One region of the Arthrobacter sp. TmT3-37 genome, then DNA from elsewhere that is predicted to be linked to it. Evidence: predicted binding sites of a transcription regulator. Region 1 holds the regulator's gene; the other holds the start of a gene.
What was found. The regulator LexA, encoded in region 1, represses DNA repair genes until DNA is damaged. The targets are predictions, from matches to a motif close to TCGAACANNTGTTCGA.
Positions count from the first base shown of each region.

Region 2: a site for LexA is predicted at 10,285-10,300, ahead of ACX80U_RS03665 (HNH endonuclease signature motif containing protein). Genes of this name have one in related genera too.

Region 1 is NZ_JBTNDU010000013.1:59,191-74,189, forward strand. Features, by position in the region: gene recA (recombinase RecA) at 1-785, shown strand, start outside; gene ACX80U_RS14675 (regulatory protein RecX) at 790-1,704, shown strand; gene miaB (tRNA (N6-isopentenyl adenosine(37)-C2)-methylthiotransferase MiaB) at 1,763-3,313, shown strand; gene miaA (tRNA (adenosine(37)-N6)-dimethylallyltransferase MiaA) at 3,310-4,221, shown strand; gene dapF (diaminopimelate epimerase) at 4,226-5,182, shown strand; gene ACX80U_RS14695 (class I SAM-dependent methyltransferase) at 5,222-5,830, opposite strand; gene hflX (GTPase HflX) at 5,951-7,534, shown strand; gene ACX80U_RS14705 (ATP-dependent DNA helicase) at 7,527-9,605, shown strand; gene lexA (transcriptional repressor LexA) at 9,728-10,441, opposite strand; gene ACX80U_RS14715 (LysM peptidoglycan-binding domain-containing protein) at 10,824-11,297, shown strand; gene ACX80U_RS14720 (histidinol-phosphate transaminase) at 11,399-12,493, shown strand; gene hisB (imidazoleglycerol-phosphate dehydratase HisB) at 12,637-13,254, shown strand; gene hisH (imidazole glycerol phosphate synthase subunit HisH) at 13,251-13,889, shown strand; gene ACX80U_RS14735 (hypothetical protein) at 13,894-14,052, shown strand; gene priA (bifunctional 1-(5-phosphoribosyl)-5-((5-phosphoribosylamino)methylideneamino)imidazole-4-carboxamide isomerase/phosphoribosylanthranilate isomerase PriA) at 14,128-14,886, shown strand; gene ACX80U_RS14745 (SseB family protein) at 14,883-14,999, shown strand, end outside.
Region 2 is NZ_JBTNDU010000002.1:170,296-185,294, forward strand. Features, by position in the region: gene ACX80U_RS03625 (nitrilase-related carbon-nitrogen hydrolase) at 1-766, opposite strand, end outside; gene ACX80U_RS03630 (hypothetical protein) at 902-1,075, shown strand; gene ACX80U_RS03635 (purine-cytosine permease family protein) at 1,072-2,532, shown strand; gene ACX80U_RS03640 (zinc-binding dehydrogenase) at 2,529-3,626, shown strand; gene ACX80U_RS03645 (TetR/AcrR family transcriptional regulator) at 3,813-4,430, shown strand; gene ACX80U_RS03650 (hypothetical protein) at 4,541-4,780, shown strand; gene ACX80U_RS03655 (LTA synthase family protein) at 4,874-6,424, opposite strand; gene ACX80U_RS03660 (sulfatase-like hydrolase/transferase) at 6,736-8,268, opposite strand; gene ACX80U_RS03665 (HNH endonuclease signature motif containing protein) at 8,477-10,273, opposite strand; gene ACX80U_RS03670 (SRPBCC family protein) at 10,641-11,432, opposite strand; gene ACX80U_RS03675 (ArsR/SmtB family transcription factor) at 11,429-12,007, opposite strand; gene ACX80U_RS03680 (GntR family transcriptional regulator) at 12,274-13,158, opposite strand; gene ACX80U_RS03685 (hypothetical protein) at 13,192-13,368, opposite strand; gene pdxA (4-hydroxythreonine-4-phosphate dehydrogenase PdxA) at 13,454-14,479, opposite strand; gene ACX80U_RS03695 (four-carbon acid sugar kinase family protein) at 14,476-14,999, opposite strand, start outside.

The DNA of each region.
Region 1 (14,999 bases):
GGGGCATCGCGGCATTCATCGATGCCGAGCACGCGTTGGATCCCGAGTACGCCAAGAAGCTCGGCGTGGACACCGACGCCCTGCTCGTGTCGCAGCCGGACACCGGTGAGCAGGCCCTCGAGATCATGGACATGCTGGTGGGCTCCGGCTCCATCGACATCGTCGTGATCGACTCCGTCGCCGCACTCGTGCCGCGCGCCGAGATCGAGGGTGAGATGGGCGACAGCCACGTCGGCCTGCAGGCCCGTCTGATGAGCCAGGCGCTCCGGAAGATCACGGGCCGCCTGAGCCAGACCAAGACCACGGCGATTTTCATCAACCAGCTGCGCGAGAAGATCGGTGTCTTCTTCGGAAGCCCGGAGACCACCACGGGTGGAAAGGCGCTGAAGTTCTACGCGTCGGTCCGCATCGACGTGCGTCGTATCGAGACGCTGAAGGAAGGCGTCAACCCGGTGGGTAACCGGACGCGCGCCAAGATCGTCAAGAACAAGATGGCCCCGCCCTTCAAGCAGGCGGAGTTCGACATCCTGTACGGCCACGGCATCTCCCGTGAGGGCGGCCTGATCGACGTCGGCGTGGAGAACGGACTGGTCAAGAAGTCCGGTGCCTGGTTCACGTACGACGGAGACCAGTTGGGGCAGGGCAAGGAGAACGCCCGGAAGTTCCTCATCGACAATCCTGATCTGGCGGACGAGCTGGAGCAGAAGATCAGGGTCAAGCTCGGAATCGGAGTGCAGCCGGAGGAGCCCGATGCTCCGAAGCTGAAGGCCGTCAGCGGCGAGTAGGCACGTGTCCTCGGAGGAAGGATCCGAGCCGGTCGGATGGGGTGTCTCGTTCGACCGGTTCGGTTCTGACAGCTCCGTCGATGCTGTCGACGGCGACGCGCTCCCGCGACGGTCGCCGTCCAGGGGACAGGGCCTGACCCGGACCACGTCGTCCTCGTTCGGCGCGCGGGCGGCAGGCGGAGCCGGACGGGGTGCGCCCCGATCAGGGGTCCGCGGAAGAACGTCCCCCCGGTCCTCCGCCGATGATCCGTTCGGTCCTGTGGTCGGGTCCTCCGCCGACGGCGATGCTCCCGCGGACGGTTCCGCTGACCGCGCGGGACGAAGCCAGGGTCGCTCCCGTCGGAGGAACACGGCGCGCGGGTCGGGTGCCGCTGCCGCCCCCACCCCGGACACCGGGGGCGAGGGTGGATCTCCGCCGCCCAGGACCGACGAGGAGTGGACGTCGCAGGCTCGCTCGATCCTGCTGCGCCAGCTCGCACTCGGACCGCGGAGCCGGCACCAGCTCCAGCAGAAGCTCGCCGAACGCGTGGTGCCGCCCGCGATCGCCACCGCACTCCTCGACCGCTTCGAGGAGGTGCAGCTGATCGACGACGCCGAGTTCGCGCGGATGTGGGTGCGGACCCGCACCGCGGCCAAGGCGTTGTCCCGCTATTCGCTCCGGCGCGAACTCGCGGACAAGGGCATCGAGCCCGACCTGGCGGAGGAAGCGCTGCAGCAGGTCACCGACGAGGACGAGCACCTGCAGGCCCGGGACGTCGTCCGCCGCAAGCTCCGGAGTAGCGCCGACCTCTCGGACCGTGCCGTGCGGGACAAGGAGGTACGCCGTCTCGTCGGTGTTCTCGCGCGCAAGGGATACAACCCCGGTGCCGCGTTCTCCATCGTCAAGGAGGTCCTGGCGGACGCCGGCACGCCGGACTGAGCCCGCGCGGACGATTGTCGGGGCCCCCGCGGGCAGCCGTACGCTTAAGGGCGTGAGCATGACACTTCCCGTCCCCCTCGGCGACACCGATCCCCAGTCCGGCGACCAGCCGGACCGCCCCGCGGCCGACCCGCGCACCTACGAAGTGCGCACCTTCGGTTGCCAGATGAACGTGCACGACTCGGAGCGTATCTCGGGACTCCTCGAGGACGCCGGGCTCGCCCGGGTCGAGGGCGGGCAGGCGGACGTCGTCGTCTTCAACACCTGCGCCGTCCGTGAGAACGCGGACAACAAGCTGTACGGCAACCTGGGCATCCTGAAGGCCGTCAAGGAATCCCGCCCCGGGATGCAGATCGCCGTCGGCGGGTGTCTCGCCCAGAAGGACAGGGACACCATCCTGAAGAAGGCCCCCTGGGTCGACGCCGTGTTCGGGACCCACAACATCGGCGCCCTGCCCGCCCTGCTGCAGCGCGCACGGCACAACCAGGACGCGCAGCTGGAGATCCTCGAGTCGCTCGACGTCTTCCCGTCCACCCTGCCCACCCGGCGGGAATCGGTCTACGCCGGGTGGGTGTCCATCTCGGTCGGGTGCAACAACACCTGCACCTTCTGCATCGTCCCCTCGCTGCGCGGCAAGGAACGTGACCGCCGACCCGGTGAGATCCTCGCCGAGATCGAGGCCCTCGTCGCCGACGGCGCCGTCGAGGTCACGCTGCTCGGCCAGAACGTCAATTCGTACGGCGTCGAGTTCGGGGACCGAGGCGCCTTCGCCAAGCTGCTCCGCGCCTGCGGCTCCATCGAGGGCCTCGAGCGCGTCCGCTTCACGAGTCCCCATCCAGCGGCGTTCACCGACGACGTGATCGACGCGATGGCCGAGACGCCCAACGTGATGCCGCAACTGCACATGCCCCTGCAGTCCGGGTCCGACCGCGTCCTGAAGGCCATGCGCCGTTCCTACCGCTCCACCCGCTTCCTGGGCATCCTCGACCGCGTGCGCGAGCGCATGCCGCAGGCGGCCATCTCCACGGACATCATCGTCGGATTCCCCGGCGAGACGGAGGAGGACTTCCAGGCCACCCTCGATGTCGTCGAGCAGTCGCGCTTCGCCACCGCCTTCACCTTCCAGTACTCGAAGCGCCCGGGGACCCCCGCCGCGGACCTGCCGGAGCAGCTTCCCAAGGCGGTGGTGCAGGAGCGCTTCGAGCGCCTCACCGCCCTCCAGGACCGTATCGCGCGCGAGGAGAACGCGCGCCAGGTCGGCACGCTCGTCGAGGTGCTCGTCACCGACCAGCAGGGGCGCAAGGGCGGCGAGACCCACCGGCTCACCGGTCGGGCGCGCGACCAGCGCCTCGTCCACTTCTCGGTCCCCGAGGGCGCCGCCGCGCCACGGCCGGGCGACTTCGTCACGCTGCCCGTCACCGAGGCGGCGTCGTTCCACCTGCTGTCCGACCCGACGTCCGATCAGTACTCGCTCCGGCGTTCTCGCGCCGGCGATGCGTGGGACAGGAGCCAGGCCGACTCCTGTGGCGTGCCCGCCGGCCCGGACGGCGCTCCCCGGTCCGTCTCCCTCGGCATGCCGTCCCTGCCCGTGCGGGGGAGCGGCCGTTGACCGTTCCGGTCGTCGCCGTCGTCGGTCCCACCGGCTCGGGCAAGTCCGACCTCGGCGTCGACCTGGCGCACCGGCTCGACGGCGAGGTCGTCAACGCGGACGCCCTGCAGTTCTACCGGGGCATGGACATCGGCACCGCGAAGCTGCCCCTGCCGGACCGGAGGGGCATCGAGCACCACCTGCTGGACGTCCTCGACGTGACCGAGGAAGCCAGCGTGGCCGCGTACCAGGAGGAGGTCCGGCGCGTCATCGCGGACATCCGCAGCCGGGGCCGCGTCCCCATCCTGGTGGGCGGTTCCGGACTGTACCTCCGCGCGGCCCTCGACCGGCTGGAGTTCCCGCCCACCGACGCGGCCGTGCGCACCCGGCTCGAGGCGGTGCTGGCGGCCGGGGGCAGTGCGGCCTTCCGGGAGCGACTGCGCGCGGTCGATCCCGCATCCGCGGAACGGATCGACGACGACCGTCGGCTCATCCGGGCCCTCGAGGTGTTCGAGGTCAGTGGACGGCCCTTCAGCGCCTTCATGCCGCGGCGCGAGTACCACCAGCCCGCCGTGCAGATCGGGCTGGCGGTGGACCGCGCGATCCTGCGCGAGCGGCTCGCCGACCGCGTGCACGCCATGGTGCGGGCCGGCCTCGCGCACGAGGTGGAACGCCTTGCCGCCTCCGGGCTGCGGGAGGGGCGGACGGCGTCGCGGGCGCTCGGCTACGGGCAGTTCCTGCGCGTCCTCGACGGGTCGATGACGGAGGCGGACGCCGTCGAGGACACCATCGCGGCCACGCGCCGCTTCGCCCGGCGGCAGCTGACCTGGTTCCGCGGTGACCCGCGGGTGTCCTGGCTGGACCGGCAGGAGCCCGGACTCCTCGAGCGGGCCGTCGGGATCGTCCGTGCACCGGGGGACATATCCTAGGACGGTGACCGGATTCCCCGCTGATGCCCCTGCCCCCGCTGCCCGGCCTACGTCTGGCCTGTCCTTCACCAAGGGACACGGCACGGGCAACGACTTCGTCCTGACGCTCGATCCCGAGGGCACCGGACCTGCCGATCCGGCGTTCGTCGCGGGCCTCTGCGACCGGCACCGGGGCATCGGTGCCGACGGGTACATCCGCGCCGTGCGATCGGCAGTGCTCCCGGAGGGACGCGCCCTCCTGCAGACGGAGCCCGACGCCGAATGGTTCATGGACTACCGCAACGGCGACGGCTCCCTGTCGGAGATGTGCGGCAACGGCGTGCGTGTCTTCGCGCACTTCCTCCTCGCCAAGGGTGTCGCCGACCTGCCCGACGGCGGCGAACTCGCCATCGGGACCCGCGCGGGCGTCAAGCGCGTGACACGGTCGGGGGACGGCTACGCGGTCGACATGGGGCCGTGGGAGTTCATCTTCCCGGACGCGGCCGTCGCGCGCGGCATGGACTCCCTCGTCGACATCGGCGGGCTCGACGTCGAACGCCCGGCGCTGTCCATCAGCATGGGCAACCCGCACACCGTCGTCGCACTCGCCGATCGGGCCGACCTCGAGCGCACCGAGCTGTACCACGCCCCGGCCGTGCAGCCCCTACCACCGGCCGGGACGAACGTGGAGCTCGTGGTCCCCGCGGATCCGCTGGTCGGTGAGGACGGCGTCGGGCGACTCACCATGCGCGTGCACGAGCGCGGCGTGGGGGAAACGCAGTCGTGCGGCACCGGCGCGTGCGCAGCGGCGGCCGCCACCCGGTACTGGGCCGGCGAAGGTGCCCCGGCCCGGTGGCTCGTGGCCGTTCCGGGCGGGGTGGTGGGGGTGACGTTCTTCGACGGGCCCGAGGGCCGCGAGCACGTCCAGCTCAGCGGACCGGCCGAACTGGTCGCCGACGGCATGCTGTTGCCCGCCGGCTGAGGGCGGGAGCGGCGGGAGCGGCGGAAGGGCCGGGAGTCGTCAGGCGGGCCGGTGGACCTCCAGGATGCGGAACGACTTGGAGGTCTCGGCGCGGCGGACGGTGAAGCCCTCGGGCAACTCGTCGCCGAGCCAGCGCTGCAGCGAGTCCGCACCGAGGTTCTTCTGCACCACGAGCCATGCCCGCCCGCCCGGGGCCAGGCGTGGCAGCCAGCGCAGGAGCAGGGCATGCAGTTCCTGCTTGCCGATCCGGATGGGTGGATTGGACCAGATGGTGTCGAAGCGCAGATCGGCGTCGACGTGGTCCGGCGTCGTGGCCACCACATTGGAGAGCCCCAACCGTTCGGCGTTCTCGGCCGTCAGCGCGACGCAGCGCTCGTTCACGTCCACCGCATGCACCGTCGCCGCAGGAGCCTTCAGGGCCATGGTGAGGGCGATCGGACCCCAGCCGCTGCCGATGTCCAGCAGGTGCTGTCCCTCGGGCTCGGGGACGGTGTCGAGGAGGATCGCCGTCCCCTTGTCCACGCCGTCGGGGCTGAACAGGCCCGACGACGTCACCAGGTCGCGGCGGGCGCCGGCGAGGACGACGGACAGGGGGCGGCGGACGTCGGGTCCGGCCGGTTGCGCGCTGAAATAGTGCTGTGACTCCATGCAGGAAAGCCTAGTGCCCCGGTCCGCGGCACCCTCCGGGCAGTTTTCGCGCTGGGAGAATTCGTTGGAAGGCGTCCCTCCGGCGGCCGTAGAATTGGACGACATCCACCTAGGGAGACCATGACCGAGAATCACGGACATTCCACCGGAGCCAACATGGGCCGGGAGGAGATCCAAGCCGTCATCGACCGGATCCTCGCCAGCGACGAAGCTGCCACGGCGAAGGCGACGAACGGACCTCAGAAGACGGGCGACACCGCACCGCCCGTGGAGAAGACCTGGCGGTCGCGCGCGCTCGCGCTGTCGAAGGACGAAGTGCCCTCCGACGCGGACGGGGACCAGGAGGACCTGGCCGAGCGCCGCGCGCTCCGCCGTGTCGCGGGACTGTCCACCGAACTCGAGGACGTCACCGAGGTCGAGTACCGGCAGCTGAGGCTGGAGCGGGTCGTGCTCGCCGGTCTGTGGAGCGAGGGCACGGCGCAGGATGCCGAGAACTCGCTGCAGGAACTGGCCGCCCTCGCGGAGACCGCAGGGTCCGAGGTGCTCGACGGGATCGTGCAGCGCCGGCTCAAGCCGGACCCCGGCACGTTCCTCGGGTCGGGCAAGGCCCAGGAGCTGAAGGACATCGTGCAGGCGACCGGTGCCGACACCGTGATCGTCGACAGCGAACTGTCGCCGTCGCAGCGCCGTGGGCTCGAGGACATCGTGAAGGTCAAGGTCATCGACCGGACCGCGCTGATCCTGGACATCTTCGCGCAGCATGCCAAGTCCCGCGAGGGCAAGGCCCAGGTGGAACTCGCGCAACTCGAATACCTGCTGCCGCGCCTGCGTGGCTGGGGCGAGTCGATGTCCCGCCAGGCGGGCGGCCAGGTCGGCAGCGCGAGCGCCGGCATGGGCTCCCGCGGACCCGGTGAGACGAAGATCGAACTCGACCGCCGGAAGATCCGCACGCGCATGGCCAAGCTGCGCCGGGAGATCGCGGAGATGAAGCCCGCGCGCGAGACGAAGCGGTCCAACCGCCGTCGCAACCAGGTCCCCTCCGTCGCGATCGCCGGGTACACCAACGCCGGGAAGTCGTCGCTGCTGAACCGGCTGACCGACGCCGGCGTGCTCGTCGAGAATGCGCTGTTCGCGACCCTGGATCCCACGATCCGCAGGGCGGAGACGCCGGACGGCATCGGTTACACGCTGGCCGACACGGTCGGTTTCGTCCGGTCGCTCCCCACGCAGCTGATCGAGGCGTTCCGCTCGACCCTCGAGGAGGTCGCCGACGCCGACCTGATCCTGCACGTCGTGGACGCCTCGCATCCGGATCCGGAAGGCCAGATCGCCGCCGTCCGCGCGGTGCTGACCGAGGTCGACGCCCGCAAGGTGCCCGAGATCATCGTCCTCAACAAGGCCGACGCGGCCGACCCCTTCGTCATCGAACGGCTGCGGCAGCGCGAGCAGCGCTCGGTCGTCGTCTCGGCCCGGACGGGCGCCGGGCTCACCGAGCTCCGTCAGCTGATCAGCACGAACATCCCGCGTCCGGGCGTCAAGCTCGACCTGCTGGTGCCCTACGCGCACGGCGAGGTCGTCAGCCGCCTCCATGAGGAGGACGTCGAGATCCTCGGGATGGAGCACGCCGACGAGGGCACGCGCCTCGAGGTGATGGTCCGGGAGGGCCTGGCAGCCGAGCTGGAGCCGTACGTCCGGCATGAGTGAGAGCGTGCGGTCCGGTGCTGCGGTCGCGGCGCCGGACGCAGCGCACCACTCCGCCGAGGCCCGGCAGGCCCTGGAACTGCTCGACGCCGCCGTCGCGGCGATGGGCGGTGAGATGCGCGCCGGCCAGCACGAGATGGTGCGGCAGGTGAGCGAGGCCATCCGCTCCGGCGACCACCTCCTCGTGCAGGCCGGCACCGGGACGGGCAAGTCCCTGGCCTACCTCGTGCCTCTCCTCGCGCATGCCCTGGAGAGCGACCGTCCGTCGGTCGTCTCGACGGCGACGCTCGCCCTGCAGGCGCAGATCGTGGGGCGGGACCTCCCGCGCCTGTTGGACGCGGTGCGGCCCGCGCTCGCACGCCCGGTCGACGTCGCGCTCCTCAAGGGCCGCTCGAACTACGTCTGCCTGCACAAGACCGGCGGGGGATTTCCCGAGGAGGACGCCCCGGACGCCCTGTTCAGCCTGGGCGAGGACGCTGCCCCCCATCCTTCCCCTGCCGGCGGTGGAGCCCCCGCATCGGCCCTCGGGAGGGACGTGGTGCGTCTCCGCGAGTGGGCGGAGGAGACGACGACGGGTGACCGCGACGACCTCGTGCCCGGCGTGAGCGACCGCGCGTGGCGCCAGGTCTCCGTCTCCAGCATGGAGTGCCTCGGCGCTGCCCGCTGTCCTGTCGCCCAGGAGTGCTTCAGCGAGAAGGCCCGGGCCGCCGCGGCCGACGCCGACATCATCATCACCAACCACGCCATGCTCGCGATCAGCGCCTTCGAGGGCATCGCCGTGCTCCCCGAATACGACGTCGTGGTGATCGACGAGGCCCATGAACTCCACGACCGGGTGACGGGCGCCGTGTCCGGACAGCTGTCCGCCTCGATGGTGATGGCCGCGGCGGCCGCCCTGCGGCGCCACGCCTCCATCAGCACCGGCGCCCTCGACACCGCGGCCGCAGCGTTCGAGGCCTCCGCCGAGCTCATCCCGTCCGGCCTGCTGCCCGGCGGCCTGCCGGACGATCTCGAACAGTCGCTGGCGCAGGTCCGCGACGCGGCGCGGGCCGCCCTGTCCGACACGAAGACGGACGGCAAATCGAAGGCCGACGCCGACGGTGGCCGGCAGGTCGCCCGCTCGAGGACGACGCTGGTCTTCGAGCTGGCCGAGCGCATCCTCGCGGCACCGGATCTCAACGAAGTGGTCTGGGCATCCCGCCCGAGCACCTTCACACCGGGTGCGGGCTATGCGCAGCCCGACGAGAGTGCACCGGCGACCCTGAACGTCGCCCCGCTCTCGGTGGCGGGACGGCTGCGGGAAGGCCTCTTCGAGGACCACACCGTGATCCTGACGTCGGCGACGCTCGCCATCGGCTCGGAGTTCGGTCCGGTGGCGGGGTCGTTGGGCCTCAGTGGTCCCGGTGCGCCCGCTTGGACCGGCGTGGACGTCGGGAGCCCCTTCGACTATCCGCGCCAGGGCGTCCTCTACGTGGCGAAGGACCTGCCCAAACCCGAGCGGGGCACGTCGGACGCCCAGCTGGACGAGCTGCTGGTCCTGCTCAGGGCCTCACGCGGGGGCGCTCTCGGCCTCTTCTCGTCCAAACGGGCCGCCGAGGAGGCGGCCGAGGCGCTCCGACCGAAGGTCGACTTCGAGATCCTGTGCCAGGGGGAGTCCTCCCTCAGCGCACTGGTCACGCAGTTCGCCGACGAGCCCGACACCTGCCTGTTCGGGACCATGTCGCTGTGGCAGGGTGTCGATGTCCCAGGGGCGTCGTGCCGGCTGGTGGTGATCGACCGCATCCCGTTCCCCCGACCCGACGATCCCCTGATGACGGCCCGGACGAGGGCCGTCGCGCGGAACGGTGGCAACGGATTCATGAGTGTCTCCGCCACCCACGCGGCCGTGCGGCTCGCCCAGGGAGCGGGTCGCCTCATCCGGGCGGCGGGAGACAGGGGAGTGGTGGCAGTGCTGGACAGCCGCCTCGCCACCGCACGGTACGGCGGGTTCCTCCGGGCGGCCCTGCCGCCCTTCTGGGCGACCACCGACCGCGCCACGGTCACGGGCATCCTCGAACGCCTCTCGGGCCGCTGACGCCCGTCCCGCCGTATCCGCAGGCCTCCTGGAGGGCGCCCGGTAGGTTCGCCTGCGACGTCGGCGCCGGGAGGGACTCCGAAGCGCTCGGCGGCGTCGCCGACGACGCGCCGGAGCGCCTCCTAGAGGGCGCGCATCACCGAGACGACCTTGCCCATGATGCTGGCGTGGTCGCCCAGGATCGGCTCGTAGCGCGTGTTCTGCGGCAGGAGCCACGTGTGCCCGTCACGCTGGCGGAAGGTCTTCACGGTGGCCTCGTCGTCGAGCAGCGCCGCGACGATGTCGCCGTTCTGGGCGCTCTGCTGCCGCCGCACCACGACCCAGTCGCCGTCGCAGATCGCGGCATCCACCATCGAGTCCCCGGAGACCCTGAGCATGAAGAGGTCCCCGTGCCCGACGAGCTGGCGCGGCAGGGGCATGACGTCCTCCACGACCTGATCGGCGAGGATGGGCCCGCCTGCCGCGATGCGGCCGACGAGCGGCACGAGGGCGGTGTCGACGGCGATCTGGTGCTCGCCCGCAGGCTTGCGGTCCGTCGGGGAGGCGCCGGCGGACACCGGCTCCGACGCGAGCGTCAGGGGCAGCAGCACCTCCATGGCGCGAGGACGCTTCGGGTCCCGTCGCAGGTAGCCGAGCCGTTCCAGCTGGGAGAGCTGGTGCGTCACGCTCGACAGACTGGCCAGCCCGACAGTGTCGCCGATCTCCCGCATGGAGGGCGGGTAGCCCTTGTCGGCGATCGAGCGCTGGATGGTCTCGAGGATGGTCAGCTGGCGCGCCGTCAGCCCCTTCGACACGGAACGGCCCCTCGGGCGTCCCCGCCCGGCCGAGAGGGGCACGGCATCGGTGGGGACGTCGGCGATGTTCGATTCCTGCCGCGCTGCCGGTGTTGGTTCCACCACTGGTGTGCCTTTCGCCTGGGACTGCGCATCCCGTCGTGTCCGCCGTGCGGCTCCCGCGCAGTGGGAGCCGTTTCTGTCAGTGGCGGATGGTTGTCTTGGGACCATCACCGGCAGGCCTGCGGCTCAGGAGCAGGACACGCCGGTGATAGACCGTGCTGTTCACGCTAGGCCAGTCCGGGGCGGTTTTCAAACATATGTTCGAGCGAGTCTCGACAAGCATCGTCCGTAGATGCTAGAAATAAGCGCAGCTGAATTAGAACGTGTGTTCGAAACACGCTGCGTTTCCACACGGAACATTCGAAGGGAAAGAGGTAGGCCGATGACAGAGGCACCAGCACCGCAGGGCAGTACGGCGTTGGCACTGGCACCCGCCCGGCCGGGGGTCCACCTCCGGCTCGTCGCGGCTCCTTCGACTCCCGCGCCGGCTTCCACGTCGGCTTCCACGTCGGCGGGGGAGCACCAGCACTCGCCGCGGGAACCGGAGCGCCCGCTGACCCTCACCCGGCGGGGGCGGTTGCTCCTCGTTGGCCTGCCGATCGCGCTGGGCGTCGCCGCCCTGATCCTCCTCGGGGCCTTCCTGACCTCGCAGGCCCAGGCCGGGGAATCGGCTCCCGTCTCCTCGTCCGTCGTCGACGTCAACGTGGCCGCGGGCGAGACCCTGTGGGACCTCGCCGTGCGGTACGCCCCCGATCGCGACCCGCGCGACGTCGTCACGGAGATGGTAGAGCTCAACAATCTCCGCTCGTCCGTCGTCCAGGCCGGCCAGAGTATCTCCATACCGGCCGAGGGCTAGCCCCCGGTCCCGCATCGGTTCCCGCCCTGCCGGGCAGGGCCGGTCCAGGCACCTGACGCGCAGCATTCGCTGCGAGGGCCGCCATCGCTTAAACTTGAACGGTGCCCTCCTCCGTCGATGCCCTGGCAAACCTCCCCCTGCGCGATGACCTCGTCGGGCTGCACCCCTACGGTGCACCGCAGCTCGATGTGCCGATCCTGCTGAACGTCAACGAGAACACCCACGGTGTACCGGCGGACGTGCATGCAGCCATCGTCCAGGCCGTCGCCGAAGCCACCACGGGCCTGAACCGGTACCCGGACCGCGAGTTCACCGAGCTGCGGAAGAACCTCGCCGACTACATCGGGCACGGGCTGACGCCCGAGCATCTCTGGGCGGCCAACGGGTCGAACGAGGTCCTGCAGCAGGTCCTCCAGGCCTTCGGCGGGCCGGGACGCACGGCGATCGGCTTCCCGCCGACGTACTCGATGTACCCGCTGCTCGCCAGCGGGACGGGAACCCGCTACATCACCGCCGAGCGCGGGTCCGCCTATTCGATGACGCCGGACGCGACAGCCCGCGCCATCCGGTCCTCGGGTGCGAACGTCGTCTTCCTGTGCTCTCCCAACAACCCCACCGGCACGGCACTGGGGCTCGACGTCGTCGAGGCCGCGTACGAGGCCGGCGAGGACGCGCGGGCCATCATCATCGTGGACGAGGCGTACGGCGAGTTCGCCCAGCAGGGGACACCGAGCGCGCTCACGCTGCTCCCCGGCCGACCGCGCCTGCTGGTCTCGCGCACCATGAGCAAGGCCTTCGCCCTGGCGGGGGCGCGGCTGGGGTACCTCGCCGCCGCCCCGGAGGTCACCGACGCCCTCCGGCTGGTCCGCCTTCCGTACCACCTGTCGGCCATCACGCAGGCGGCGGCCAACGCCGCACTCACCCACGCAGAGACGCTGCTGTCCAATGTCGAGGCCATCAAGGTGCAGCGCGACCGCATCGTGCGGGAACTCGAGGACCTCGGGCTCTCGCCGGCTCCGTCGGACGCCAATTTCGTCCTCTTCTCGGGCCTCGAGGATCCCCACCGGGTCTGGGAGGGCCTGCGGGACGCAGGCGTGCTCATCCGCGACGTCGGCATTCCCGGCTCCCTGCGCGTCACCGCCGGAACAGAGCGGGAGACCACGGTGTTCCTCACAGCGTTGAAGAAGCTGCTGTAGCCGGTACCGCGGCGCCCCGCCCGGCCCGGTCCTCCTAGACTTGAAGGGTTCGGAGCGCCGCATCCTCCCGGCCCCGCGCCACCAGCCCTCCCGACCACTGCCGATCAGCGCCCGGCCGACCGCCGGCGCACAGAAGGAATGCAATGACAGTTGATGCCGCCAGCGGCCGTACGGCCCGCATCGAGCGCGTCACGAGTGAGTCCAGCGTGCTCGTGGAACTCGACCTCGACGGCACGGGCGTGTCCTCGATCGACACCACCGTGCCGTTCTACGACCACATGCTCACCGCCCTGTCGAAGCACTCCCTGATCGACCTCACCATCAGGTCCTCCGGTGACACCCACATCGACGTCCACCACACGGTCGAGGACACGGCGATCGCGATCGGCGAGGGCCTCCGTCAGGCCCTGGGCACGAAGGCGGGCATCCGCCGTTTCGGCGAGGCCACGGTGCCGCTGGACGAGGCCCTCGCCAACGCCGTCGTCGACATCTCCGGACGGCCCTTCCTGGTGCACGGGGGAGAACCCGCCGGGCAGGAGTACCACCTCATCGGCGGGCACTTCACCGGATCCCTCACGCGCCACGTCCTCGAAGCGATCGCGCTGCACGCCCAGATCTGCCTCCACGTGACCGTCCTCGCGGGCCGCGATCCGCACCACATCGTCGAGGCCCAGTTCAAGGCCCTGGCCCGGGCGCTGCGTGCAGCCGTCGAACCCGACCCCCGCGTCGAGGGCATCCCGTCCACGAAGGGGGCGCTATGACCGCGCGCACCGTCACCGTGCTCGACTACGGGTCGGGCAATGTCCGCTCCGTCGTCCGCGCCCTCGAGCACGTCGGCGCCGAGGTGGTGCTGAGCGCCGAGCCGGACGACGTCCTGAACGCGTCCGGACTGCTCGTGCCGGGCGTCGGCGCGTTCGCGGCCGTGATGAAGGGACTCAAGGATGTCGACGCCCTGCGGATGATCGGCCGCCGCGTCGCGGGCGGGCGTCCCGTCCTCGGCATCTGCGTGGGCCTCCAGGTGCTCTTCGACGAAGGAGTCGAACACGGTGTGCGGACGCCGGGCATGGGCGAATGGCCGGGGACCGTGGAACGGCTGAAGGCGGACGTCGTGCCGCACATGGGCTGGAACACGGTGGACGCACCGGAGGACACCGTCCTGTTCGACGGCATCGCCGACGAGCGGTTCTACTTCGTGCACTCGTACGGCGTCCAGGACTGGTCCTTCGACGTCAACCAGCCCGCCATGAGGCCGCCGCAGGTCACCTGGTCCGACCACGGCGGGCGCTTCATCGCGGCCGTCGAGAACGGGCCCCTCAGCGCCACGCAGTTCCACCCGGAGAAGTCCGGTGACGCGGGCGCCCAGCTCCTGCGCAACTGGATCGAGAGCCTGCGGTGAGCCGGTGCTGAGCCTCGTGCTCATGGGAGCCGCCGGCGTCCTCATCGGAGGTGCCTACTCCCTCCGGAGCCAGGAGTTCCCGCGCTGGGTGTGGATCGCCTTCCTGGTGCTGGCGGGGCTCTCGCTGCTCGCCGCCTACCTGTTCACCCTGCCCGGCGACTAGCCGCAGCACCCTGTCCAGACCGACCGTCCCGACCCAGCGGCCCGCGCCGCGCGTACGAAAGCAGCCAAGCAGACGATGAGCCCCTTCTCCGAATCACCCACGCTCGAACTCCTCCCCGCCGTCGACGTCGCGGACGGCCAGGCCGTCCGCCTGGTGCAGGGCGAGGCGGGCAGCGAGACCAGCTACGGGGACCCGCTCGACGCGGCGCTCGCCTGGCAGGAGGACGGCGCCGAGTGGGTGCACCTCGTGGACCTGGACGCGGCCTTCGGGCGCGGCTCGAACCGGGAGCTGCTCGAGCGTGTCGTGAAGCACCTGGACATCAAGGTGGAGCTCTCGGGGGGCATCCGCGACGACGAATCGCTGGACGCCGCACTGGAACTGGGTGCCACGCGTGTAAACCTCGGCACGGCCGCGCTCGAGAACCCCGAGTGGACCGAGCTGGCCATCGCCCGCTACGGGGACGCCGTCGCCGTCGGCCTGGACGTCCGCGGCACCACGCTGGCCGCCCGCGGCTGGACGCAGGAGGGCGGAGACCTGTGGGAGGTCCTGCAGCGCCTCGAGGATGCCGGGTGCGCGCGGTACGTCGTGACCGACGTGACGAAGGACGGGACCCTCAGGGGCCCCAACATCGAACTCCTCAGGGAGGTCCTCGCGAAGACGACACGTCCCGTCGTCGCCTCGGGCGGTATCTCCAGCCTCGACGACATCGCAGCCCTCCGCGAGCTCGTGCCGCAGGGACTCGAGGGCGCGATCGTGGGCAAGGCCCTCTACGCCGGAGCCTTCACCCTGCCCCAGGCCCTGGACGTGGCAGGGCTGCCCGCCGCGGACGCGTGACCGGCAGGCAGCTGCCCGCGCACATCGCCGCCGCGCTGGCCGGCAACACCGCCGACTCCGCGGGACGGCCGTGGGCCGGGCGGGACCTGTCGGGACCCGACAATCCGCTGCAC
Region 2 (14,999 bases), on a different contig from region 1:
TGTAGGTGTTGAGCTCCCGGGCGCGGAGCACCTCCGCGTGGTCGACCTCGGCGACCAGCAGTTCCTCCCCGTCGGCCGCGAGCCCGAGGAACGTCCCGTACGGGCTCGCGATGCTGCTCAGCCCGGTGAAGTCGGGCGCGGTGTGGTTGGCATAGGCGATGTAGACGCCGTTCTCGAGGGCGCGGGCGGGCACCAGCAGGGTCGAGATGCGCTCCGCGTTGTAGGTGTGCTCCGGTGCGCGGTTCCCGACGTCGCCCGTCGCCGGCACCGCCGTCGGGATGAGGAGCAGGTCCGCGCCCCGCTGCGCCGCACTGCGCGCGAACTCCGGGAACTCGATGTCGTAGCAGATGCCGAGTGCCACGGTCAGGCCCAGGAGGGGAACCAGCTCCGGAAGGTCGTTCCCCGGCAGGAAGACCGATTGCTCCTCCGGTCCGAACAGGTGCGACTTCCGGTACCGGGTCAGCTCCGTGCCCCGGCTGTCGAACAGTGAGGCGCTGATGTGCCGCCCGGTGGGCGTGGCCTCGACGGTGGATGCGACGAGCACGATGCCGTGGCGCCGGGCGATGCCCGCGAGTTCGGCACGGATGCCCTGCCCGTCCGAGTCGGCCACGCGTGCGGGCGCGTAGCCCGTGGCGAACAGCTCCGGGCTCACCAGGATGTCGGCGCCCAGCTCGGCGACGCGAGCCGCATACGTGTCGAGCCGGCGGAGGTTCTCGTCGACCGCGCCGACCACCCCCGCCGCCTGGAGTACCGCCAATCCGGCCATGCCTATCCCTCCCCGAACGGCTCTGCCACCGTCTTCCCGTGCTGACAGGGCCAACGTAAACCCGTTGACAGAGCCCATGCTAGGCCCAATCATTGACCCAAACCGAATGACATTCGATTAGCGGAGGCGGAAACCATGGATGCAGCAGACAGCGCGACAGCAGAAGCGTTGCAACGGAGATTGACGGAGATCTCGGCGCACGAGCAGGGCGATTCCTCGCGTGCCGCCCTCTCGGGTCGGGACCTCGGCCTGTTCACCCTGGTGACCCTCGGGATCACCGTGCTGGGTTTCCTGGTGCTGGCGCTGTGAGCGGGAACAAGCAGGGCAACGCCACCCCCGCCGTCGGCGAGACCAGCGGATCGCTCGGTTCACTGCCGCTGCTCCGCACCGAACGGATCTGGAACGGCGCCGACTTCACCGGCGTCAACATCAGCCTCGCCATCGCCACCTGGGCGTTCCTCGTCGGGGGCTCGACGGCGCTGCTCGTCGGCTTCCAGCAGGGCATCGCCGCCATGGTGATCGGCAACGCCATCGGACTCGGGTTCATGATCCTCGCCAGCGTCGTCGCCAGCCAGCGCTACGGCGTCGAGCAGTACACCATCCTCCGGCCCGTCTTCGGACTGGTCGGCGTGGGCATCCTCGTCTTCACCGTCATCCTGATCACCGAGATGGGCTGGTCGTCACTGCTGGCGATCATGGTCGGCAGGGCGGTCACGCAGGTGTCCAATTCGACGTTCGGCACCGACTTCGGGCCGGAAAGCCTCATGGTGACGTTCTTCGCGCTCGTCGCGATCGCCGTCTCCTGGTGGATCCTTTCCCGCGGACCCGTCACCATCGGGCGGTTCAACAAGTTCATCGCCCCGGGCCTGATCATCGTGACCGTCTTCCTGATGGTCTTCCTCGTGATCAACACCTCCTGGGACACGCTGCTCAGCGCCGCGCCGCTCGCCCCGTTCGAGGACGACCGCCTCAACTTCGCGCTCGCCGTCGAGTTCAATGCCGGTGTGGGCGTCTCCTGGTACCCGGTCATGGGGTCACTCGCCCGGCTGACGAAGACACCGCGGGCCGCCCTCTGGCCCTCGTACGGCGGGCTGCTCGGCGCCACCCTGATCGCGCAGATCGTCGGCATGGCCGCCGCCCTGACCCTCGGGGACTCGGACCCGACCGTCTGGATGCTGCCCTTCGGCGGCCCGATCCTCGGCGCCTTCATCCTGCTGTTCATCGCCTTCGCCAACATCACCAGCACGTCCTCCATCGTCTACTCGACGGTGCTGGCGATCCGGCAGGCCAGCGGCAACCTGCTCTCGCGGGTCCGGTGGGCCTGGCTCTGCGCGGGGTTCTTCGTGCTGCCGGCCATCCTCGCGTTCTTCCCGGGCTTCATGTACCTGCGGTTCATGACGTTCGTGACCCTCAGCGGCGCCTTCCTCGCTCCGATGTGCGGAGCGATCATCGCCGACTACTTCCTGCTGCGCCGCCAGCGCGTGGCACTCGAGGAGCTGTACCGGCACCGGGGGGAGAGCGCCTACCACTTCTCCGGGGGGATCAACTGGGCCGGACTCGGCGCCGTCGCTGCCGGGGCCGTCTTCTACCTCGTGATCTACAACCCGGTCACGCTCACCACCCAGCCCGTCTTCAGCTACATCACGGCATCCTTCCCCTCCGCCGTCGTCGGGGCGATCGTGTACTACGTGCTCGCCCGGGTGCTCTACGTCCGCCGCGGCGTCGGCGGCTATGCCCCGGCGGAGAAGGCCGGGAGGAACGCATGAGCCGCCCCGCACAGGCCGCGGTCCACCGCAGCGGTTCCCGGGACCTCGAACTGACCACGGTCGACGTCGCCGATCCCGGCCCGGGCACCGTCCTCGTCCGGATGGGCGCCTCGGGTGTCTGCGGATCCGACCGCCACGTGCTCGACGGCGACTGGACGCTGCCCTCACCCACGGTCATGGGCCATGAGGGCGCCGGTACCGTCGAGGCGATCGGCGACGGCGTCACCGACGTCGCGGTGGGGGACCACGTCATCCTGTCCTGGTTCTACCCCTGCCGGCGCTGCACCGCCTGCCTCTCCGGCAAGTCGTACGTATGCACGGGCAGCCGGTCCGAGGAATGCCTGCTGCCCGACGGCAGCACCCCGCTCTCGCTCGACGGCGACCGCGTCTTCCCGTACCTGACCGTCGGGTCGATGAGCCAGTACGCCGTCGTGCCCGAGGCCGGTGCCATCCGCATCTCCCGTGAGGTCCCGTTCGACGTCGCGAGCCTCATCGGCTGCTCGGTCGCGACGGGGTTCGGAGCCGTCGTGAATGACGCCGGCGTCGAGGCGGGCACGTCCGCCGTCGTCGTCGGCACCGGCGGTGTGGGGCTCTCGATCATCATGGCCCTGCGACTCGTCGGCGCGAACCCGATCATCGCGGTGGACCTGAGCGAGGAGAAGCTCGCCGCGGCAAGGGACTTCGGCGCCACTCATACCCTCACGCCGTCCGCGGGGCTCGCTGAGGAGATCCAGGGCCTGACCGGGGGAGGCGCGGCCTATGCCTTCGAGGCGATCGGGCGGGTCCAGACCATCGAGTCCCTTCCCTCCCTCATCGCGCCCGGCGGCAAGGCCGTCATCGTGGGTCTGCCGCCCGAGGACAGCCCGGTCTCCATCGACGCGTTGCTGCTCGCCGAGAGCGGCAAGTCGCTCATCGGCTCCAACTACGGGTCCACCGTGCCGGGTCGGGACTTCCCGCGGCTCGCGGAGCTGTACCTCGCCGGTCGATTGCCCGTCGACCGGCTCATCTCGCACCGGATCGGCCTCCAGGAGGTCAACGAGGCCTTCGACGCGATGCGCAGGGGGGAGCGAGCCCGTAGCGTGATCGTGTTCTAGTCACTTGATGGCGACGGCCGGAGCGTTACGCGGGCACAGTCGTCAGCGGGCCGGAGCCTTCAGCAGGCACAGTCGTCAGCGGGCCGGAGCCGTCGGCGGGCACAGTCGTCGGCGGGCCGGAGCCGTCGGCGGGCACAGCCGTCGGTGGATACAGCAGTGCGGCGACGCCGCCGAGTCAGGGGGAACATGGGGCGGCCACGCCAGGCGATCCTGTCGCCGGAGAAGATCTATCGGGCGGCTCTTGAGCTGGTCGACGAGTTCGGGGACTTCACGCTGCCGGGACTCGCGAAGCGGCTCTCGGTCAGTCCGTCGTCGATCTACCACCATGTGCAGGGACGGCCGGAGATCATCAACGGGATCCGGTCCGTCATCGGAGCCGACGCCCTGGCAGCCGGGGACTTCTTCACGGCCGGCCCCGCGTGGCAGGACCGGGCCGCGGCATGGGCCCGCAGTTACCGCAGCGCGCTGGGCCAGCACGCGAAGTGCATCCCGCTGCTCGTGGGTGAGGCGGTGACGGACCGGGCGACGCTCGAGATCTACGAGCACCTCGCCGCACTGTTCGTCGAGCAGGGCTTCGCACCCGACGACGTGGTGGTGGCGGTGACCGTGCTCGACAGTTTCATGCTGGGCTCTGCCCTCGACGTGGCGGCGCCCGAGTCGGCCTGGCTCGCGGATGCCGAGGCCCAGCCCGCGCTCCACGGAGCGTTTGCGCGGGCATCCCTTGCAGGACCGCGCGCCGACATCAGCTTCGAGGTAGGGGTGACGGCGATCGTCGCGTACCTGCAGACGCTGGCCCGGGACTGAGGGCGCCGGCGATGCTCGCGCCGGCGGCTCGGAGATCCTGCCCAGCTGACAAGAACTTCTAGCGGGTCAGTGCAGCCTGGAACGTCGTAGTGTTCGCCTACTCTCTGGGTATGACGACGATCTCGAAGGGGTCCAGCCGGACGACGTCGTGTCCTCGATGCGGCCACGAGGCTTGGCCGATCGCCTACGGCATGGTCCCGCCCTCCGTGCAGGAGGAGAACCCCCGCGTGGTGTACGCGGGCTGCGTGATGAGCGAGGAATGGCGTCCCGATCCCGCTACCGGTGAGCCCCGGTACGGGACGCCCGAGTGGGAGTGCCAGAAGTCCGGGTGCCGTCACCGCTGGTGGTGAGGGAGCCTGCGGCGTAGATCGAGCGACGCCGGATCAGCGGCGCGTCTCGAGCGACGCGGGTCGCGTTACGCCCGGTCAGCGACCCGGGTCGCGTTACGGCGTGCCGTCCTCGCCGGCCCAGGCCCGGGCGTAGAACTCCGGGGACAAGGCGTCCAGCAGCTCAGCGTAGGCGCCGGCCTCCATCGCCTGCGCCGAGGTCTCCGGGACGGACGGCGCGAAGGCGGACACGCCCAGCCCGGCCTCGCGGCCCTGCAGTGTCAGGCCGGCCGCCTCGAGGATCGTGGGGTACAGGTTCAGCTGGTCCACGCGGGGGCGCAACGTGCTGTCGCCGTCCGCGCCCGGTATCCAGATCCGGTTGAAGATGGTGCGGTTGCTGTGGTTGTCGAGCTGCTCGTGGAAAGCGTCGCCTGCACTCATGTGCTTGAGGTGGTCGCCCATGATCACCACGGCGGTGTCGTCGAGGTAGCCCTTCTCCTCCATGTAGTCCACGAAGCCGGCCATGAGGGTCATCGAGCAGGAGAACACGGAGGTGACCTCGCTGTCCGTGTCCACGTCGCAGTAGTCGTAGACGTGCACCGGCTCGTGGGTGTCCAGCGTCAGCAGGGAGAGGTTGAAGGGCTGACCGGTCCGCTCCGCGTCCGCGTGCAGTTGATCGATCTCGTCCTTCGCGTGCTCCAGGAGTCGTTCGTCGCTCAGTCCCCAGTCGCTGCGGAAGTTCTTCACCGGTTCACCCGCGGCCCGCCAGTCGGCAAGGCCCTTCACCTCGGAGTAGCCGTGGCTGCCCAGGAACGTGTCCTTCGCGGCGAACGAGGAGTTGGCGCCGCCCAGGAAGACGTTGGTGTAGCCGTGGTCGCCCAGGACATCGCCGAGGCAGGTGATGCCGCCCAGGTAGGTGTCGACGTCGTCGCCGTCGGTCGAGGAGGAGCTGCTGTCTCCTGCGATGCCCAGGCCCTTCAACGGGACGCCGCACTGCGTCGAGGTGATGCCCGCCATGGTCCAGCCCCCACCCCGATACTGCTGGAGGTAGTCCACGCTCTGCCAACCGTCGGACGCCCTGGTTGCAGCCTTGAGGGAAGCGAAGGCGTCCTTCTCGAAGAGCTGGTCGTCCGCGAGGGTGGCTTCACCGGACTCGAGGTAAATCAGCACCAGGTTGCGCTTATCCTCGTCGCCGGTGACGGTCGGTTCCACGTAGTAGTCGCCGAGGTCGTACTCGGAGTTCGCAGCTGCGATGTAGTCCTTCACCCCGACCGAGCTCGCGAAGGCCGTGGTGCCTCCGACGACGACGGCTGCCACCAGGGCGGTGGAGAGGGAGCGCATGACCCACCGGCGGCGAGGGCGCACGATGTCGCCCAGGTTGCGGTGCTTGCGGCGACGGCGGGACTGCCAGAGGGCGATCCCGAGCGTGAGCAGCAGGGGTACGACGCCGATGCCGAAGACACCGATCCAGACGAGGCCGCCACCGCCGTCGGTCTCCACGGAGACGAGGTTCAGGAGCATCTGCCCCACCGAGATCTCGCCCCAGTAGTAACGGATACCTGCGGCGGCGATGAGCAGCGCGAGCCCAGCCCAGATCAGGACGTAGACCAGGACGCGTCCAAGGACGACGCCGACCCGTCGGGTCACGTGCAGAATCCGGCCGAGCATGGCAACACCTCGCGTTCGGGATGCCCGCGTGGTCGCCGCACACCCTTGACATTCGCCCCGTTCTCGGGCGGAAAGATTTTAGTACCGTCAGGCTACCTGTTCAACCTGAGTTCACCCGTACTTCACCCGCTGCATCGTGCGGCATGCGACTATTCCCGTGGTCGATCCGGTGCCGGAACCTTCTCAGCAGTGAGTGCTCCCACCGGCCGCTCGTGCGGGACGAGGAGGGCTGCGGGTTCTCCTGGTCGGCCCCAGCGCCATCGATGACTGCTCCGCGCCATGCCCGAGGAGCGGGCTGCCCTTGCGTCGCGCTACTGCCCGACGTCCTCGCCGGCCCAGGCTCTCTCGTAGAACAGTGGGGACAGTGAGTCCAGCAGTTCGCCATAGGCAACCGTCTCCATCGTCTGCGCCGACCCCTCCGGGACGGATGGCGCGAAGGCGGACACCCCCACCCCCGCCTCGCCATCCTGCAGCGTCAGGCCGGCCGCCTCCAGGATCGTGGGGTACATGTTCATCTGGTCCACGCGGGGGCGCAACGTGGTGGTGCTGTAGTCGTCGCCCGGTATCCAGAACCGATTGAAGATGGTGCGGTCGGCGTCGTCCAGCTGCTCGTGGAACGGGTCATCCGCGCCCATGCGCTTGAGGTGGTCACCCATGATCACCACAGCGGTGTCGTCCAGATAACCCTTCTCTGCCAGGTAGTCCACGAATTGCGCCACCAGGGTCATGGAGCAGGAGTACACGGAGGTGACCTCGTTCTCCGTGTCCACATCGCAGTAGTCGAAGAGGTGTGCGGGCTCGTGGGTGTCCAGCGTCAGCAGCGTGAGATTGAAGGGTCGACCGGTCTTCTCCGCCTCGGCATGCAGTTCGTCGACCTCGTCCCGGGCGTAGGCCAGAAGGCGTTGGTCGCTCAGGCCCCAGTCGCTGCGGAAGTTCTCCTCCGGCTCACCGGCGGCCCGCCAGTCGAAAAGGCCCTTCTGCTCCGAGTAGCCGTGGGTGCGCAAGAAGGTGTCCTTTGCGCCGAAGGCGGCATTGGCGCCGCCCAGGAAGACGTTGGTGTACCCGTGCTCGTCCAGGACGTCGCCCAGGCACGTCACCCCGCCCAGATAGGTACTCGCATCGCCACCGAGAGCATTGGTCTGAGGGCCTCCGCCAGGGGAGGCCATGCCCTTCAACGGGATGCCGCACTGCGTCGCGGTGAGGCCGCCCATGGTCCAGCCTCCGCTCTTGTACTGCTGGAGATCCTCCACGCTCTGCCAATCGTCGACCGCCTTGGTGGCCTCCTTCAAGGCAGCGAAAGCGTCCTTCTCGAAGAGCTGGTCGTCTGCGAGGGTGGCTTCGCCGGATTCGAGGTAGATCAGCACCAGGTTGCGTTTGTTCGCGTCGCCGGTGACGGTCGGTTCCACGTAGTAGTCGCCGAGGTCGTACTGGGAGCTGGCCGCCGCGATGTAGTCCCTCATGCCGACGGTGGTGTCGAAGGCCGTGGTGCCGCCCAGGACCACCGCGGCCACCAAGGTCGTGGAGATAGTGCGCGATTTCCACTGCGAGCGACGAGGGTGCTTGCGGCGTTGGACGTACTGCCAGAGCGCGATCCCGACGGTGATGAGCAGGGGAGCGACGCCGATTCCCAGGATGGCCACCCAGACGATGGCTCCGCCCCCGCCGTCGGTCTCCACAGAGACCAGATTCATGAGCATCTGGCTCACGGTGATCTTGCCCCAGTAGTAGCGGATGCCGGCGGCGGCGATGAGCAGCGCGAGCCCGGCCCAGATCAGGACGTAGACCAGGGTGCGTCCCGCGACGACGCCGACCCGTCGAGCCACCTGCAGTGCTTCGTCAGCCAAGGCAACACCTCGCGTTCGCAGATGCCCGCGTAGTCGCCGTAGACCCTTGACATCCGGCCCGTCCTCGGGCAAAAGAATTTTAATACCGTCAGGCTACCTGTTCAACCAGAGTTCACTCGTTGTTCACGATTGGTACCCTGCTGCACGTCGTGAGCTGTACCCTGCGGCGCTCCGCCAGCGGTGCCCCGCGAACCCTCAAGCAGAGTTGCTACGGGCAGTAGATTGCGCGGGCTTCGGCGTCGAGTAGTTGCTCGTGGACCGCCTCCTCCACCTGCCAGTACCTGTTTCTTCGCGGAGTCCGACCCGGATCGACGTACGTCGGCGGAGTGAACCAGGGGATGCCGTGCTTCGATTCGACCGTCCACTTCCCTTCGTGCACCACGTGATGATGACGTGAGCACAGGAGGACTCCCTGGCTGATACTCGTCGTTCCTCCTGTGGCCCAGGGCGCAATGTGGTGGGCTTCGCACCAAGTCGCCGGGATCGAGCAGTCGGGGAAGGCGCAACCCTTGTCCCTCGCAACGAGGCCGCGGCGCAGATGTGGAGGGAAGAGCCGCTGTGCCCGACCGATGTCGAGGATCTGGCCCTTGCCGCCGAGGACCAGCGGGATGATGTCGGCATCACAGGCCAGCTTCCGGATGCTTCGTGCGCTGATCTGCTGCCCGAACACAGCGTGACCGGCCCGCTCCATCTCGCCTACGAGGTCCGAATAGCTGATGGTCACCATGACCTGGGGGCGGTGTCCGCCTGATGCGGACAGCCCGTCCGTCGACAGGGCGATCCTGCACGCGGACACCAATCCGTCGAGGAGGCTCTGGGAGCGCGTCGGCCGGGCGTCGTCGCCGGCGTCACGTGAACCTGAGTCGTCCCCTCCTGTGGAGCCTCCGCCGGCGTCGCTCCAGCCTGCGTCGGTTCCACCGGCGCCACCCCAGCCTGCATTGGTTCCGCCAGAACCGCTCCAGCCTGAGTTCTTCTCGCCGGAGCCTCCCTCGCCTGTGCCGCCCCAGCCTGAGTTCCTCCCGCCGGCGCCACCCTCGCCTATGCCACCCCAGGCAGTGCCGCCCCCGCCGGTACCGCTCCATCCGCTTTCACCGGCAACCCCGACGGTTCTGATCCCACCCGCCGGGTCTCCGATGGCCTCAAGGGCGCTGGACTTTCCCCTCGGATTCGTCGCAGTGTTCATGGCGGTCACCAGATGCTCGAACTGCTCATCGGTTGCGCCGATCTCCAGAAAATGCAAGCCGTTCCGTCTGCCCTTGAGGAAGACACCCTGTCGTGCCCGCAGTACCTTCTCCGTAGGCTCCTGCCCGTCCTGGTCGAGTACACCTTCCCAGCGTCGCGCCAGAACGCGCAGGAGGTCCTCGTCCGACTCCATCGCCTGCAGCGTGAGGTGGCGCTCCATCGATTCGAGCTGCCGTGGAGTTGCGACGGCACGTACCCGCTGAACCGCATCATGGACGATCGAGACCGCGCGTCCACTGACCTCGCCCGCGTTCGCTGCGGTGCCGAGGATGGGCATCGGAGCGAGAGTGGAACAGCCGCTCGCAGTGACGCCGGGCAGGACGCCTGCTGCAAGCCTCAACCGGCGGTTCGCCTCGAATCGGCTGATGCCGAGTCGGGCTCGCAGGAAATCGGCACTGGTCCTGAATTCGGGATGTCGGGCCTTCTTGTCCCGCTGATCGGCATCTGCTGAAGGAGTTCCGGCGATGTCCTCTGAGCCTTCGCCGTCGACCTTCGACAGGGTGAGCTCCGCCCGCACGATGAGCGATCCGGAAGCGTCCTGCTCGCCGGTGCCCACTACGTCGTGGTCCTGAGCGGCTCGAGCGGCAATGATTTGCAGATAATCGACGATCTTCGAGATCTCCTCGATGGTGACGAGCGCTTCCACGACGTCACTCTTGGGGAGGAGGAGGTGGTGCTCTGCCAGGTCCTGACCGAAAGCGAGCAGCTCGGACCGAATGAACTCCAGTGGAGTATCGGGATGCTCGAGCGGTGCAACGGCCATGACTCATTTTATCGAACGTACGTACTAATCCCGCTTCCTCTGACCCATTGTGGAGGAGAAGTCAGGCACCTCTCCTCCACAGCCTTCGAGGACGCCCGTCGTCGGCCGCTGGTGCCGCAGCAACGCCGAGGTCGCGTCGAGTGCCACAGCAACCCCGAGGTGGCGGGCAACGCCACAGGAACGCCGAGGTGGCGAGCAACGCCACCGCAGTGCCGAGGCCGCGCTCAAGAACGCAGCCACGCCAAGGCCGCGGGCATCGACGCCGCAGTCGGGATAAACGGCACAGTCGAGGTTCGGTCCTTCACGCCTCGGGGCGAGCCCGTCGGTGGAAGGGGTCACCCCTGAGCGCAGCAAGTCCGCGCGGACGTCAGGCCGGGACGCTGAGTCCCTGCAGCCAGGCCTGCCACGCCGGCTCCTCGCGCTGCACGTAGTCCGCCGCGTCGGCGGAGAACAGATACGCCCGTACGCCCACGGTCGCTGTGCTCTCGCCCTCGCCGTGAGCGAAGACGCTGAGCATCCCGGGAACCGGTGCGGTGATACGGATCAGTACCTGTCGCTCACCGACACGCTCCACCGTGCCGGTGGTGCCACGGACCTCGACCGCTGCGCCCTCATCGCCCAGGCCGAGCGCGCCGTGCAGCGTGGCCCAGAGCGTCTGCGCGTCTCCGGGGTGGGAGGCGGAAGCTTCGAGCTGAGTGACCTCCTGGCCGGGGAAGTGCGTCAGGTACAGGCGCAGGTTGTCGAAGAACGGCATCCAGCTGGTGCCCATGTCATCCCAGAACTCCGACTCCCAGGCATCGCCGGTCCCGAAGCCGCTGCTGGTGACGTGCACGATGCAGGTGCCGCCCGAGCGCGCCTCGACGAGGAATTCCGACGTCAGCGGGCTGAGCGCCTCCGGGTCCTTGCCCATGAGGGCGGCCCAGTCCTCCTCGTACTCGATGCGGCGCGGCGGGTCCCAACGGGTGACCTGACCGTCCGAGCCCATCTCGGGACCCATGGCGAAATGAAGGGAACCGCCTTCGCGCTCCTCCATCTCGGTCGGCAGGAACCAGGCACTCATGCCCTTGGCGGTGGCGATGGCCTGCCAGACCTGTTCCGGGGTCCCCGGGACCTCGACGCTGAATTCCAGGCGGTACGGGACGTTCGGGGTCGTGCTCATGACTTCTCCTCGGGAAGGGGGTGGGCGGCGACGACGAGCCGGTGGGGGAGCCCGTCGTCGTGGTGGTAGCGAGCGGCCAGGTCGAGCACCGCGGCGGTCAGATCATCCGCGAAGGCAGCCCGGTCAGCGGCAGACCGGAAACCGATCTGCGTGTCGATGGTCAGCGTCGGCAGGCGCTGACCGGACGCGCCTGCCCGGCGCGCCAGGGCGCCGACCTCGCGCATCAGCCGGCCGGCCAGCGCGACGAGGTAACCCGCCGACAGGTGATCATCGTTGGCGTCCGGATCGGCCGCGGACCCGCTGACCGCCGCAGGTGACACGACGTAGGACGCAGCCGACGCCTGCAGCACCCGCTCGGTGATACCCCCGTGCCGGCGCTCCTCGAACAGTTCCACGAGGCCGTGCGTCTCGAGCGTCCTGAGGTGGTAGTTGATCTTCTGGCGTGCGATACCGACCCGGGCGGCGAGCCCGGCGGCGGAGGCCGGAACGGCGAGCTCGCCGAGCAGCCTGGCTCGGACCGGATCCAGCACAGCGGCGGCTGCCTCAGCGCATTCGATGACTTCGACGTCGTACATGCCATCATCGTGCGCTCGACAAGAAAAGTTGTCAATAGGTCTACTCCGCCGTAAGGAAGACAGAAGGTGCCGAGAAGCAGCTTCGGGACCAGCCGAGGAACAGGCGAAACCCCGATGACCGGCAGCTCACCCGAGGAGAGCGCGCAGAGGCCTATGTGCTCACGCCGTATCGACCCGATCGGGTCAGATCAAGGAAGGAACTGGCCACCGAGGAACGATGCCGCGGGTCGCCGGGAGCGCGGAGCGGACGGCGGGTACCACCGTCATCAGGAACTGTTGCGCGACAGATCGTCGGCGAGGCGGAGCAGATCGGCTCCCAGACGGCGGGCGCGATCGGCGACCGCGTCGGCAGTGTCACCAGCCGACGACGGCGAGAGGCCGCCTGTCACGGCCGGCGCCGGAGGCTCATTCTGGATGTCGATGTCGAACACCACATGATCGGGGTGGTGCCAGGTCGAGAAGACCTCCACGGGCCGGCCGTCCTGGTCGAAGCTCGTCCCCTCCAGGAGAAGGACGGGCGACGACGCCTCCAGCATCAGCAGTCGCAGCAGGTCTCCGTCGCCCGGTACCGCCCGGATCTGCCGCTTGCCGGACGTGATCCGCACGCCGAACTTCTCGCCGAGTACCGCATGGAGCGAGGCGTCCCGCAGCGACTCGGCGTCCAGTGCGGAGAAGACAGGTGCCGGCAGCCATGTATGGATGACGGCGATGGGTACGCCGTCGGCCGTCCGCAGCCGCTCGAGCGCGAGAACCTGCGGAGTCCCGAGGACCGCCGTCGATGCATCGGCGTCCTGCACGGTCAGCGACAGCACCTCCGTTCCGACGCTCGCCCCGGTGCTGCCCAGCTGCGCCGAGAGCCCGGACGTGCGGTGCACCAGCCGGTGGTGCTCGCGGCGTGGAGCAACGGTGCTGCCGCGCCCGCGGCCCCGCTCGATCAACCCTTCATCGGTGAGCGCGCCGAGGGCCTGACGCACCACGGACCGGGACACCCCGTACCGCACCTGCAGCTGTGCCTCACTGGGTAGCGACGTGCCCGGCGGTAGCGAGTGGTTCAGGATCTGCGCGCGCAGATGCCCGCGGAGCTGCAGGTGCAGTGGCTCGCTGCTCCCCGCATCCAGTGGACGCTCCTGTGGATCGTCTGGTCCGGTCATGAGAGGCTCCGGTTCACGATGGTGGTCAAAGACCTACGCGTCAGCGCTGTCGGAGGACGACGAGGCGCTGTCGGAGGACGACGAGGCGCCGTTCGGCGACGACGAGGCGTCGCCGTCCTCCTCGAGGATCTTGCCGTCGTGGACCCGCTTGAGCTCGATCCCCTCGAGGTAGCTGGGGACGGGTGGGTCGAGGTCTTCGTCGCTCGTCATGATTCCGATCCTAGGCGCCGGGAGAGGACAAGCGGCGACGGCGTCGGCAGCGTGCCCCCTCCCGGTCATCAGACTGTACGAACCCCTACTTCTTCTGCGCGGTCCGCCAGACGACATCCCAGCCCGGTGCCAGCGCAGCTGCGCGGCGCATCGACAGCACGAGACTGGCTTCGCGGGCGATGCCCTGACCGGCGATGTCGAACGCCGTACCGTGGTCCACCGAGACGCGGACGACGGGCAGTCCGACGGTGATGTTCACGCCGTCGTCGCCATAGACGGCCTTGAAGGGTGCGTGGCCCTGGTCGTGGTAGCAGGCGATGACCATGTTCCACTTGCCCTTGACCGCGGCGGGGATGAGCGCGTCCGCAGGGATGGGCCCGTGCACGTTGATGCCGTTTTCGCGGGCGGCGGCGACGGCGGGGGCGAGGATGTCGGCGTCCTCGTCGCCGAACAGGCGGTTCTCGCCGGCGTGCGGGTTGAGACCGGCGAGGCCGATCGGCTCGTCAGGGTTGCCGAGCGCCTTGGTGAAGGCGCTGACGAGCTCGATGACGTTGCCGGTGCGTTCCGGCGTGACGTCCTCGATGGCCTGCCGCAGGGAGACGTGGGTGGTGAGGTGGAAGAAGTAGAGGTCGCCCGCGGACAGGACGAGGCTGAAGTTCTCCACGCCGAACTCGTGCGCGAGCAGTTCCGTGTGGCCGGGCCACTTGTGACCGCCGGCATGCATCGCGGCCTTGTTGAGCGGCGCCGTGACGATGCCCTGGACCTTGCCTTCGCGGGCGAGGCGGCAAGCCTCGACGACGAAGCGGTAGGAGCCGTCGCCCGCGGCGGGGCTGAGCTCGCCGAGCTTGACGTCGGCCAGCGACGGGCCGGTCTGCAGGAGTTCGATGATGCCGGGCTCATTTGTGGCGTCCTCGATCGAGGACAGCACACGGACCTTGTCCGGGTCGCCGCCCACGTTGGAGACGCCCTGGCGCATGGCGGCCTCGTCGCCGATGACGACGGGCACACATTCCCGCCGGACGTCGTCGTGCCCGAGGAGGGACTTCGCGGTGATCTCCGGCCCGATGCCGGCGACGTCGCCGAGGGTGACGGCGAGGGTGGGGATGCTCATGAGGATGCCTCCGTTGAGTGGGCGAGGGTGGTGGTCAGTGTCTGGGTGAGTTCGGTGACGGTGTCGAGCAGGGCGGTGACCGGCCCGAAACCGCCGGCCTTCGTGACGACAATCTTTCCAGCCGCGGTGCCGCCTTCGACGACGCCGACCGGGATGCCCTCCTGGATGGCGCCGGTGACGCGCAGCGCCTGGGCCCGCGTGGCGTCGAGGACGGCGCGGGCCCCGTCGCCGCCGACGAGCACGAGGGCACCGACGGAAGCGCGGGCCAGGGTCTGCTGCACCACCGACGCGAGACTGTTCGCGATGGCGGCTCCGCTGAGGGTTTCTGAGCCGCCGATCGCCTCGGGGGAGGTGATGACGACGACCCGCGGCAGGGATTCCGGGACCTCGAGCTCTCCGGCGGCCCACTGGGCGAGCCGGTTCGGCTGGTCGAGCAGGGACTCGTCGGGCTGCAGGATGCGGAGGTCGGCGGAGTCCAGCTGGGATTGCAGGTGGTCGGTCTGGGCGCGGGCGACGTCGT